Regions from separate parts of the Lachnoanaerobaculum sp. genome, predicted to be linked through region 4. Evidence: predicted binding sites of a transcription regulator. Region 4 holds the regulator's gene; each other region holds the start of a gene.
The links. Region 4 encodes Rex, which represses fermentation and respiration genes when NADH is low (regulators of the CRP and FNR family bind a similar motif). Its sites were predicted from a motif close to ATTGTTAANTANTTAACAAT; they were not measured.
Positions count from the first base shown of each region.

Region 1: a site for Rex is predicted at 1,370-1,389, ahead of pflB (formate C-acetyltransferase). Genes of this name have one in related genera too.
Region 2: a site for Rex is predicted at 1,220-1,239, ahead of asrA (anaerobic sulfite reductase subunit AsrA). Genes of this name have one in related genera too.
Region 3: a site for Rex is predicted at 1,904-1,923, ahead of ACO6FI_RS05085 (flavocytochrome c). Genes of this name have one in related genera too.

Region 1 is NZ_DBHIEQ010000032.1:18,365-21,581, reverse strand. It holds gene pflB (formate C-acetyltransferase) at 1-1,275, opposite strand, end outside; gene ACO6FI_RS11490 (acyltransferase family protein) at 1,467-2,543, opposite strand; gene ACO6FI_RS11485 (ADP-ribosylglycohydrolase family protein) at 2,625-2,861, opposite strand; gene ACO6FI_RS11480 (ADP-ribosylglycohydrolase family protein) at 2,861-3,217, opposite strand, start outside.
Region 2 is NZ_DBHIEQ010000020.1:22,731-25,947, reverse strand. It holds gene uvrC (excinuclease ABC subunit UvrC) at 1-749, shown strand, start outside; gene ACO6FI_RS09190 (Dabb family protein) at 786-1,079, shown strand; gene asrA (anaerobic sulfite reductase subunit AsrA) at 1,330-2,364, shown strand; gene asrB (anaerobic sulfite reductase subunit AsrB) at 2,354-3,145, shown strand; gene asrC (sulfite reductase subunit C) at 3,157-3,217, shown strand, end outside.
Region 3 is NZ_DBHIEQ010000008.1:52,230-55,446, reverse strand. It holds gene ACO6FI_RS05085 (flavocytochrome c) at 1-1,856, opposite strand, end outside; gene ACO6FI_RS05080 (3-hydroxyacyl-CoA dehydrogenase) at 2,037-2,981, shown strand; gene ACO6FI_RS05075 (translation initiation factor 2) at 3,016-3,217, opposite strand, start outside.
Region 4 is NZ_DBHIEQ010000023.1:24,361-27,577, forward strand. It holds gene alr (alanine racemase) at 1-231, opposite strand, end outside; gene ACO6FI_RS09980 (NAD(P)H-hydrate dehydratase) at 218-1,096, opposite strand; gene acpS (holo-ACP synthase) at 1,112-1,480, opposite strand; gene ACO6FI_RS09990 (redox-sensing transcriptional repressor Rex) at 1,473-2,129, opposite strand; gene ACO6FI_RS09995 (ABC-F family ATP-binding cassette domain-containing protein) at 2,311-3,217, shown strand, end outside.

The DNA.
Region 1 (3,217 bases), on a different contig from region 4:
TCTGGCTCCGAAGAACTGCATTTCCTTACCTGTCTCTGTAGCCGATACACAGCAACATATAGAATAGTCGTCACCCCATACAGGACGCATTACATCATCGTTTTCATACTGTACCGAACTTGTTCTTATAGAAATAGCCGATGCATACTCCTTAAATGATTTTGGAAGTCTGCTTGAATAAAGTACTGTAAGGTTCGGCTCAGGTGAAGGTCCCATATTTTCAAGTGTATGTAAGAATCTGAAATCATTCTTTGTTACCATTGGTCTGCCGTCTATACCTATACCTGCCACCTCAAGAGTTGCCCAAACCGGATCACCTGAGAAAAGCTGATTATATGAAGGTATTCTTGCAAACTTTACCATCCTAAACTTCATTACAAGGTGATCTATAAGCTCCTGTGCTTCATTCTCAGTAAGCTTTCCCGCCTTCAAATCCCTTTCAATATAAATATCAAGAAATGTTGATATTCTTCCTACACTCATTGCCGCACCGTTTTGTGTCTTTATAGCGGCAAGGTATCCGAAGTATAACCACTGTACAGCCTCTTTCGCATCCTTTGCAGGTTTTGAAATATCATATCCGTAAGCCGACGCCATTTCCTTCATCTCTTTAAGTGCATTTATCTGCATTCCAAGTTCATCTCTTTGGCGGATTACCTCGTCAAGCATTGTACCGTCACCGCAATTTGCCATGTCTTCCTGCTTTTTTTCTATAAGAAAATCTATTCCGTAGAGTGCAACTCTTCTGTAGTCTCCTACTATTCTTCCTCTACCGTAGGTATCAGGAAGCCCTGTGATTATTTTATTATGTCTGGCTGCATGCATTTCAGGTGTATAAGCCTCAAACACAGCCTGATTATGTGTTCTGTGATACTCCGTAAATATCTTATGAAATTTCTCGTTAGTCTGATATCCGTAGGTACTTGCAGCCTGCTCAGCCATCTTGATTCCGCCAAAAGGCATAAACGCTCTCTTTAAAGGCTTATCTGTCTGAAGTCCGACCACCTTTTCAAGATCCCTCATACTCTCATTTATATATCCCGGACCGTATGATGTAATTGTGGAAACTACTTCAGTCTCCATATCCAAAACCCCGCCCTTGGCTCTCTCTTCCTTTTGAAGCCTTGAAAGTTCAGCCCAAAGCTTATTTGTAGCATCTGTAGGACCTGCAAGGAAACCTTCGTCTCCATCGTATATTGTATAATTATTTTGTATAAAATCACGGACATCTACATCGTCACGCCATTTTCTTCCTTTAAAACCTTCCCAGCACATAAGTACCTCCTTTTAAATAAAAGCAATTAGTTAGGCTTTACTAACCTATCTATGCCCTGATGATATCACCAATCAATTTTAAATTCAAGTAATATTTGTTAAAATTTTCTCATGTTCCCAATAAAAAACAATTCATACTGTAATAGTATGAATTGTTTTCATACATATACATTATTACATACATTCAGTTATTAAAAAGGCCTGCATATTTTGTCTGTAAATCTGTTTCCTAATACGTAGCAACAGACAAATGAGAGTATAGCCATTATAATAATCAGTATCTCTTCTTCAAATCTTCCTAAACTTACTTTATTCAATACATAGTAAGAAAAAGTATCTTTTATCGGTCTGTGGAAAACATATATCGGCAAACTGTATACTCCGAATTTTTTCAAAAAAGGTGTCAAAAAGAATTCCCTTTTGTTTATCAAAACAAAGAAAAAATATGCAATACATAGTGCATATGGAATGAATACTACTCTAAGCGGATTTAAAACACCTTTAAATATACTTGCGATATTTTCATATACCAAGATATATCCCCATGTTCCGTAAAACATTCTGGTATACGGTCCTATAATAGAAAAAAATATAATAAATGTTCCGACAAAAACCGCACCTGCTATAAAAATCGGTTTACTTGTCTTTTCAAATACCGAAACTCTTCCGGATGAAAGGTACTTTTTATAAAGCATTCCCATATAAAAGAAAGGTGCAAAAGATACCACCCTGTCCAAAGCCAAAAAGTCAAATACTTTCTCCTGCCAAGGCATATTTAACATTGAAAGGCAGGCACCAAATATAATCAGAAGTATCAGGTATATATTTGTTCCGATATCTTTTTTATTTATCTTTTGAATAAATTCTATAGGCAACAGCAACAATTTGAAAATAATCATTACCAAAATATACCAAGGTGCATATGACTCATGTAAAAAGTTTGGTATAAGCTTTTTCTCACCGTAAAATAATATATCGCTACAATTAAGCATCAGCTTCATTGCACAGTAAAGTACTATCCATGAACAAATAGACTTAAATCCTGTACCTCTTTTCTTCCACGAACCATAATAAAAATAACCCGACAGGAATATAAACGCCGGCATATGAAAACTGTAAATAAGTAAAAACAGCCTTCTTGCCACCGAATATTCCCTGTCTATTAAAGGCATCATAAAATGTCCCCACACCACAAGGAATATAAGCAAACCTTTGTATATATCAAGGGTTTCTATTCTACTATTATAACTGTTACCATTAGTACACATAAACAGCTTCCTTTTCTACAATCAACTACCTTAAGTAGCTATATTACTATATAATGATAAAAAAGCGCAAGCTTATCAGGCTTACGCTTTTAACAAGCTGTCAATCCAATCCTTTTTTTGCACCTTGGCTCTCCAACTTTCCGGTATTCCATCATAAGTATAATATAGTCCTGCAAGCCCACCTGTTACGGCTGCTACGGTGTCGGTATCATCACCCAAGTTTACAGCTTTTAAAACAGCTTCCTTATAAGATGAGGTATTTATCAGACACCATATGGCTGCTTCAAGTGTGTATACAACATATCCGGTGCTTTTTATCAGTTCTTCAGGTATATTTTTAAATTGTGAGAGTAAAATAAGTCTGTTATAGTTTCCAAGCTCGTCTTCATTATTTTACCGTAATACTCAAATGCATTATCTATTCCGAACTGCAGTCTTTCTGTCAATTCTCCGCCTTTCCCCAAAACGGCTCTTACCAAAAAATAATATATACCACAGGCTAATTTGCTTCTTATATGTGCATGTGTCAAAGCTGAACAATTATGTACCATATCTATAACTTCATCATCTGATATATTTAAGCTTTTTTGCTGTTCAAAAAGATATAAGCATACCGGCAATATTCTCATAAGCGAACCGTTACCGTTATCCCACTCCGTTTTTCCTCCTGACTC
Region 2 (3,217 bases), on a different contig from region 4:
CTAAAGACAGAGAAAAGCTTCAAAGACAGGAAGCAAGAAGTACAGGAGCGGTAAAAGAAATTGAAGAACTTTTATCATTAAAAAATTTAAACAGAATGGAAGCCTATGATATTTCCAATATTTCAGGTGTTCAATCTGTAGGTTCTATGGTAGTATATGAGAACGGAATGCCGAAAAAAAGCGATTACAGAAAGTTTAAAATAAAGACGGTTATTGGACCTAATGACTACGCGTCAATGAAGGAAGTTTTAACCAGAAGATTTGAGCATGGAACCGATGAGTCAAGTACAGGATTCAATAAGTTGCCTGATATCATTTTGATGGACGGCGGCAGAGGTCAGGTAAATATCTGTCTACAGGTTTTAGAAGAGTTTAAACTTAATATTCCCGTTTGCGGAATGGTAAAAGATGACAACCACAGAACAAGAGGGTTGTATTATAATAATGTAGAAATACCTATAGATACACACTCACAGGGTTTTTTACTTATCACAAGAATACAGGATGAGGCGCACAGATTTGCAATAGAATACCACAGAAGTTTAAGGTCAAAGACGCAGGTGAGGTCTATACTTGATGATATAGAAGGAATAGGCAGTGTACGAAGAAGGGCTCTGATGAAGCATTTTAAGGATATTGAAAATATCAAGAATGCCACTGTGGAGGAGCTTATGAGTGTGGAAGGGATGAATAAAAAGGCGGCTGTTGCGGTAAATGAATTTTTTATAAAAGCTAAACAAAATGTCTGACTATAGGTTGACATTAAAAATAAAAAGGAGATTTTTATGTTAAGACATATCGTAATGTGGAAGTTTAATGAGGGGATAAATATCCCAAGAGTAGGCGAGGAAATAAAGACAAGCTTACTGGCACTGTGTGAAAAAATGGATGAAGTGGTAAGAGCCGACGTTGTATATAATACACTTCCTACAAGTACACATGATATGATACTTTCAATGGATGTATTGGATAAGGCGGCTTTACAAAAATATGCAACCTCAAGAGAGCATGTAGAAATTGCGGATACTTTGATAAAACCGAATACAAACTCAAGAGTAGCCATTGACTATATGGTATAAATAAGATTTAAAGAGACTTATATGCATAAATTTATGTATATAAGTTTTTTTGTATTTAAAAATATGCAACAATCCCTGTATTTATAGGCCCTCTCACATTTGCTATTTAAAAAAATCATGTTATAATGTCTTTTGTATACAGTGATAAGGAATTATCAATGTTGGTAGTAGTGTTGTTTGCCATAATGATTCTTTACTAAAATTGAAAAGTATATCATTGGCGGATTAGCTTAGTAATGAAGGAGAAAGTATGGGGAAAAAGGGTTTTATATTTTTACCCGGTGGATTCAATAGTGTAATTGAAGAATTATCAAAAAAGTATCGTATATATGCACCTGTGCTCAAAGAAAAGGAAGGCAGATTTACAGATACTGATGTTGTTCGATATGATTTTGTAAATGAAGTGGCGGACATTGAGCTTGAGAAGAAGTCCGATTATTCATTTAAGGAGATTTTAACTCCGCTTTCACAGACATTATTTTTCTTTACGGAAAATGATGTGAAGGAAGCAAAAGTAGACGAGAGAGAGGTATTGGTATTCTTAAGAAGCTGCGATTTGAATGCATTAAAAAGACTTGATCAAATCTATCTTAAAAACGGTAGAGAAGAAGACTATTTCTATGCTCGTATCAGAGATAAGGTGAAGTTTGTACTTATGGGATGTGCTCATTCGTATGAGGACTGTTTCTGTGTGGATATGGGTACAAACAGAGCTGATGACCTTGATTTCAGTTTTTCGGTTGACTATATTGACAACAAGTTCAGATGTCAGCTTAAGGATGAGACTCTCAGTTCAATATTTGAAAACAATGCACTTAAAGAAGAAGATGTTACACCGATGTTTGTAACAGAGAATGAGACAAGAGTTAAGTTGCCGGGAGAGGTACCTCTTTCGATATTTACATCCGATATGTGGGATGAATATACCGCCAGATGCATAGGCTGCGGAAGATGTAATTATGTATGTCCTACCTGTACCTGTTATACAATGCAGGATGTATATTATACGGATAACGGTAAAGTCGGTGAGAGAAGAAGAGTCAATGCTTCATGTATGGTAGACGGATATACCAATGTGGCAGGCGGCGGAGAATACAGAAAGAAACACGGAGACCGTATGAGATTTAAGACTATGCATAAGATCTACGACTTTAGAAAGCGTTTCGGCTACAATATGTGTGTAGGTTGCGGAAGATGTGATACTGTGTGCCCTGAGTATATTTCATTCTCAAATATTATTAACAAAGTAACAGCTAAGGTAGAGGAGGTGCAAAATGAGAACTAATCCTTATATTCCATTTCCGTCAAAAATTTTAGATGTTATTAAACATACAAAGAAAGAATACACATTCAGAATGGAATTTCACGGTGATGTAAAACCGGGACAGTTCTTTGAGGTTTCGATACCTAAGTTCGGTGAGGCTCCTATTTCCGTAAGCGGAATTACAAAAAACAGTGTTGATTTGACTATACGTAAAGTGGGTAGGGTTACAGACGAGGTTTTTGAAAATTATGTCGGAGATACATTATTCCTTCGCGGACCTTACGGTAACGGATTTGATGTAGATAAATATACGTACGGTGAGTGTGTTGTGGTAGCAGGAGGTACAGGTGTTTCTCCTGTTCGCGGTGTTATAAACGCTCTTGTTGCAAGTAAGGACTCTAAAGATAAGCATGTAATACTGGGATTTAGAAGCCCTTCGGATATGCTCTTTAAAGATGATATTGCAGACTGGGAAAATAAAATTGACCTTATTTTGACAATGGATAAAGAGGCGGAAGGCTATACCGGAAATGTCGGACTTGTAACCAAGTTTATTCCTGAACTTAAGCTGAAGAATATTGAAACTGCACAGGCTGTAGTGGTAGGACCGCCTCCAATGATGAAGTTTTCGGTAATAGAACTTTTAAAGCTTGGATTTAAAGAGGAGAACATCTGGGTTTCTTATGAGAGAAAGATGTGCTGCGGTATCGGAAAATGCGGACATTGTAAGGTAAATGATACTTATATATGTCTTGACGGACCGGTATTTAACTATGTTGACAGTAAGGCTTTGATTGATTAGAGAGGTGAATAATGGATATAAATGTAAAAAAACTAAAGAAAAACGCCTTTCGTGTATCTAAAGTGCGTGGTG
Region 3 (3,217 bases), on a different contig from region 4:
CCGTCCTTAAGCTTGGTCTTTATATCCTTGGCTACAAAGTTTGCATCTTCAGTCTGCGCCGTTATAGTTCTCTCAGTGTTTCCACCGTTGTCAAGCACATACTTGTTTGCACTGTCACCTGCAATTCTGCCGAATACTACTATGTCTGTTACAGCATTTCCACCAAGTCTGTTGGCACCGTGTACTCCACCTACGACCTCACCTGCCGCAAAGAATCCCGGAATAACACTTCCGTCTTCCTTAAGTACCTGAGTTTCCTTATTTATCTTTACACCGCCCATAGTATGATGTACTGCCGGCTTTGCCTTACCTGCAAAATACGGTGGCTTTGTTAAAGGTACTTCCATACTCTTTCTGCCGAACTCGCTGTCCTTACCTACAGCCTGCATTGCCGCATACTCCTGCATAGTGGCTACAAGATTAGCTTCATTAACACCTGTCTTTTGAGCCAGCTCTTCAATGCTGTTTGCCTCTACAATGATTCCCTCATTGATATACTTTTCTATAGCTGAAAGTGACTCTCTTACAGCCGTATCAAATACAAGCCAGCTCTCACCGTTTGGCTGAGCCATAATAGCTGCAGAAACAACATCTCTTGTATCAAGCTCATTGACAAAACGCTTTCCGTCATCGTTTACAAGAATTGCACCGTTACCGCGCACACCCTCAGTGTACATAGTTGCAGTGTCAGGATTTACAGTCGGATGTGTCTGAATCTGTTCAATATCTGTAAGTCCCGCTCCAAGCTCGGTTGCCATCTCAATACCGTCACCTGTTGCACCTACATGATTGGTGGTAATAAACCCTTCAAGCTGTGGTGCATATTTTGCAACCATCTGAGGATTTGCACCGAAACCTCCTGTAGCAAGCACTACCGCCTTTGTATTTATAACGAAGACTCCGTTCTCATCTTCCGCCTCTACACCTGTTATCTTGCTGTCCTTATCTGCAAAGATTTTGGTTGCCTTAGTCTCCAACAAAACAGGTACACCCAGTTCATCGAGTTTTGCATTAAGTGTCTTTACAAGCATCGGTCCTACAGCGGATGTATCACTCGGTCTGTGTATTCTCTTCACGCTTGCACCGCCGAACTGTCCCACTACGGAAAGGTCGCCGCCTATAGAATTAACCCAATCTACAGCCGATGCGGAATTTTCCACCAAAGTCCTTACAAGTTCCGGGTCGTTCAGATTCTTTCCGCCCTTCATAGTATCCTGATAGAAAAGTTCATTACTGTCTTCTATACCGTCTCGCTTCTGATACTGAGTCTCTGAAGCGTTCAATCCGCCTGTAGCTCTTACGGTATTACCGCCTGTAATAGGCATTTTTTCCAATATAACCACATTTGTGGCACCTTTTTGTGCAGCCTCTATTGCAGCACTCATTCCAGCACCTCCGGCACCTATTACTACAATATCTGCCGACTGCGGTTTTCTTTCACCCTTTACCTCTTTGCCTTGAGCTTTCAGCAAAGCTTTCTTCAGTGCATGCTTTAATCCGCTTGATGTAATCGTCGCACCGCTGACAGAATCAAACTCGGTATCTAAATTTGCCTTCATCTGCTCATTCAGCTTTTGTATAGCGGCTCCACCTATATCCGGAGTCTCACTTTTTCCTTCAAATGAAATATTTTCAATTCCGTTGTCTCCCACTTTTACTGTGGCTCTTACATTGCCGCCAAAGCCATTATCTGCGGCTGAATATGTACCTGCAATATACTTTGTATTGTCTTTTATGTACTTTCTTACACCGTCAGTAACAGGGAAAGCTATTATAATAGTAATAACAGCAGCCAATACCATCAAAAAGAGCCCAACTACATTGCCCTTGTTCTTATTTGTTGGTTGCTTACCCATCCATTTCCTCCTTGAAACTCTCAAAAATTACTCTGATATTATAAAAGAAAGTTAAAAAACTATCAATAAATTTTTTTAATAAAATATAATATCGGCTTTTATTTTATTTTTTAGGTGTTATAATAAATTTTATACAATTAAATATCGCGGTGATATTTATTATTTCAATAAGGAGGCAATATGAAAAATATAACAGTTGCAGGTGGCGGTGTACTTGGCTCACAGATAGCATTTCAGACCGCTTTTTGCGGATTTAACGTAAAGATATGGCTTAGAAGTGAAGAGTCCATAGGAAGAACAAAGCCGAAGTTGGACAGATTATATAATATCTATAAGACAACACTTAATGCGGCAAAGAAAGAGCTCGGCACGGGAAAGGTATTTCCAAGAGGTTTAATCACAGATTCCTCTAAAGTTACCGAAGCGGACATAGATAAACTTTTGGAGGCTGTCGATAAGGCTTATAATGAGATAAAACTTACTACAAGCCTTGAAGAAGCTTGTAAGGATGCCGACCTTATAATCGAGAGTATGGCTGAAAATCCTGAAGCCAAGGTGGCATTCTATAAGTCTCTTGATCCACATCTTGAAGCAAAGACTATAGTTGCCACCAACTCTTCAAGTATGGTTCCAAGTCAATTCCGTGAATATCTGAGCAGGCCGCAACAATATCTTGCAATTCACTTTGCAAATAATATCTGGATCAGCAATACTGCCGAAATCATGGGACACAACACCACATCAAAGGACGCTTATGAAGCTGTAGCAAAGTTTGCATCAGACATCAAGATGATTCCTCTTCGTCTTATGAAGGAACAGCCTGGATATATACTGAACTCAATGCTTATACCTTTCCTTAATGCAGGTCAAATGCTGCTTGCAAATGAGGTGGCAGACCCTGCTACCATCGACCTCACATGGAGACTCGGTACAGGCTCACCATACGGTCCGTTCCAAATCCTTGATATTGTAGGCCTTAACACCGCCCTTAATATAGTATCAAACAATCCGCTCTCAAAAGACCCGACTACCATACAGGGCAAGATAAAATCAATCCTTGAAAAGTATATTTCTGAAGGCAAAACCGGAGTAAATGCAGGGGAAGGATTCTATAAGTATAATTAAAAATAAGGGGGCGTAAGCCCCCCTGAACGGTTTATTAAATTAAATTGATATGTTCCATCTTTTCAAGAATTGCTTTTTTAACCGGATCTGTCAAATAAGCTGAGTTTAAATTCTTTTTCTTATATGCCATGTAGCTGTCTTTTGTCATATCTATTAAAACAGCAGTAAAAAATCTCTCCCAGCTGAAATACTCTTTAGATTCTATAAAATCTGAAGGACTCTCCAATATCCTACTC
Region 4 (3,217 bases):
TGTAATCCCGTGATACCTTAAGTTAATTCCCTCTTCAAGTGTAGCCACGCAGAAAAAATCAACAATATCTTCTATATACAGTGATACCGGAACACTTCCGTGCCCGTAGCCGTCCGCCTTTACAATCGCAGCCAACTTCATATCCTTTTTCAGTGCATTTTTTGTCACTGTCAAATTATGTTTTATAGCATCCAAATCTACTTTTGCATAAGCTCGTTTATATGAGTCCATTTCTCTTCCTTCTATTCAGCACTTCTCCTATATTGTCCAGTATATCTCTTGCAATAATACTATGTTCTCCCTGCTTTTGTCCTGCCAGATTTCCGGCAAGTCCGTGTATGTAAACGCCAAGTGCTACAGCCAAATCATCTTCTATCCCGAGGCAGAACATTCCCGCTATTATACCGCAAAGTACATCTCCGCTTCCGGCCTTTGCCATAGCAGGCGTCCCCGATTCATTGATAAAAGTATCTTCTTTGGCGGCAATCACACTTTTATGTGACTTTAATACCACTGTGATACCGTATTTATTTGCATACTCCTTTGCATACTTTTGTGTATCTGCAAGTATATCCTCTATAGGTATATTTATAAGCCTTGACATCTCTCCGATATGAGGTGTGATAATAATATTGTCTGTATAGTACTTGGTCAGTGAATTGTCAGACGCAATTATATTGAGTGCATCAGCATCTATTATCATCGGTACATAGCACTCGGACAAAACATATTCCACAATAATTTTGGCGTAGTATTCTGTGGAAAGCCCCGGACCAAGTACTACAACACTTGCCCAGTCAAGGCATTGCTTTATCTTACTTAATAAGCAGTCTTTACTTTCAAACGCCTCTCTCTCATCATAGGTTGTAATAATTGCTTCAGGCAGCAGTGTCTGTAAAATCGTTCTGTTTTTGCTTACTGTAAGTATTCTTACAAGCCCGGCACCCGAACGATAAGCCGCCATAGAACTGAGAAAAGCGGCACCGCTCATGCCGTTGCTCCCTGCAATCACAAGTACATGTCCGTAACTGCCTTTATTTGCATCTTCTATTCTGTCAGGTATATATTTTAATGCAGTCTCATCAAGTATCCTCATATCTATCTCCACATATCAATCAACTTCTATTACCACCATTGCAACGACCAAAGAATTTGTATTGCTTATTGAAACATAAATATTTTTCTCATTGATATCCATAAGATGAATATTTTCATGGTTGCAAATCCTTATAAAGGGTTTGCCGTATTTATCTCTAAGAACTTCCAAATCCTTCAGCCCGATACCTCTAAAACCTATTCCCAATGCTTTGACAAAAGCCTCTTTTACAGCAAAATTGCCTGCCAGAAAAATATCGGTATTTCTTTCCTTAGCCATAGCAATCTCACTGTCACTAAAAGCCCTTTTCAAAAAATAATCTTTTTTTATTGCTCTTGATATTCTGTCTGTTTCTACTATGTCGGTTCCGATACCTCTAATCATACTTTCCTTCAAAAGGTATCGCATCCATATTGCTGACTCTGTATGATAGTCTCATCAAAGACTCCGACAGATGCACATTTTCAACTATTACATCGTCAGGAACCGTAAGATCCGTGTGTGCAAAGTTCCAAATAGCCTTTATACCTGATTTTATAAGTCTGTCCGCCACTTCCATGGCTCTTGCTTTCGGTATTGTAAGCGCAGCAATCTGAATATCGTTTTCCGAAATAAACTTCTCAAGGCTGTCAAGTGAATACACTCTTGCACCTCTTACAGTCTTTCCGAAAAGATTCGGATCCACATCAAACATCGCCTGAATCAAAAAGCCTCTTCTCTCAAAGTTTGCATAGTTGGCGATGGCCTGACCGAGGTGTCCGGCACCGATTATAATAATATTATGCTGACGGTCAATACCCAATATTTTTGCTATCTCATTGTATAGATACCTTACATTGTAGCCGTATCCCTGCTGCCCGAAGCCTCCGAAATTGTTGAGGTCCTGCCTTATCTGAGAAGCTGTTACCTTCATTCTCTCACTAAGCTCTTTTGAAGAGATTCTTTCAACTCCTTCTTCTGAAAGTTCTCCCAGGTATCTGTAGTATCTTGGCAGCCTTGAAATAACCGCCCTTGATATCTTTCTTTCTTCCATTATATCTCCATCTAAAATATGCATATACTGCATATCTGTTTCTTTGTTAAGAATTCTACAATTAGTATATTATTTATCAATATAATTGTCAATACAGATAATAACGCTATTCTTTACCCTTGCATTAAATTGCATGTATAGGATATACTTATGTGTATTATATAGTAAGGAGGCAAATTGTTTGATTTTAAATGCCACTAATATATCAAAATCATTTGGAAGCAATGAGATAATAAAGGATGCAACCTTTCTTGTCAACGAACATGAAAAGGTTGCCATTGTAGGTGTAAACGGTGCCGGAAAAACCACACTTTTGAAAATACTTACCGGAGAAGAGAGCGCCGATAGCGGCATCATTACACTTGCAAAGGACGCAAAACTCGGATATTTACGCCAGATCAATAATGTGGACTCTGCACTCAGCATTATTGATGAATTATATACAGTTATAGAACCTATATTGAATATGGAAAAGAGAATGTCACAAATGCAGGAAGATATGAAGCATTTGACAGGCAGTGAATTGGAGGAGCTATACTCTTCTTACACCGCTCTTACACATAGCTATGAACTTATGGACGGATACGCGGTAAAAAGCAGAGTTGTAGGTATCTTAAAGGGACTGGGCTTTGAAGAAGCCGATTTTGACAGAAAGATAAATACATTGTCAGGAGGGCAAAAGACCAGAGTTTTCCTTGCAAAGTTGCTGCTTGAAGAACCTGACATTATACTTTTGGATGAGCCTACAAACCACCTTGACTTAAGAAGTATAGAGTGGCTTGAATCCTATCTTTTAAACTATAAGGGCACTGTAATTATCGTATCTCACGACAGATATTTTCTTGATAAAATAGTAAGCAAGGTTATTGATATAGAAAACGGTAATGTGCAGATGTATCTTGGCAACTATACCGACTTTTCAAATAAAAAGCAAATGCTTTTAGATGCCAAGATGAAGGAATATCTGAATCAGCAGCAGGAAATCAAGCACCAGGAAGCCGTTATCACAAAGCTTAAGCAGTTTAACAGAGAAAAATCAATAAAGAGAGCCGAAAGCAGGCAAAAACAGCTTGAAAAGATTGAAAGAG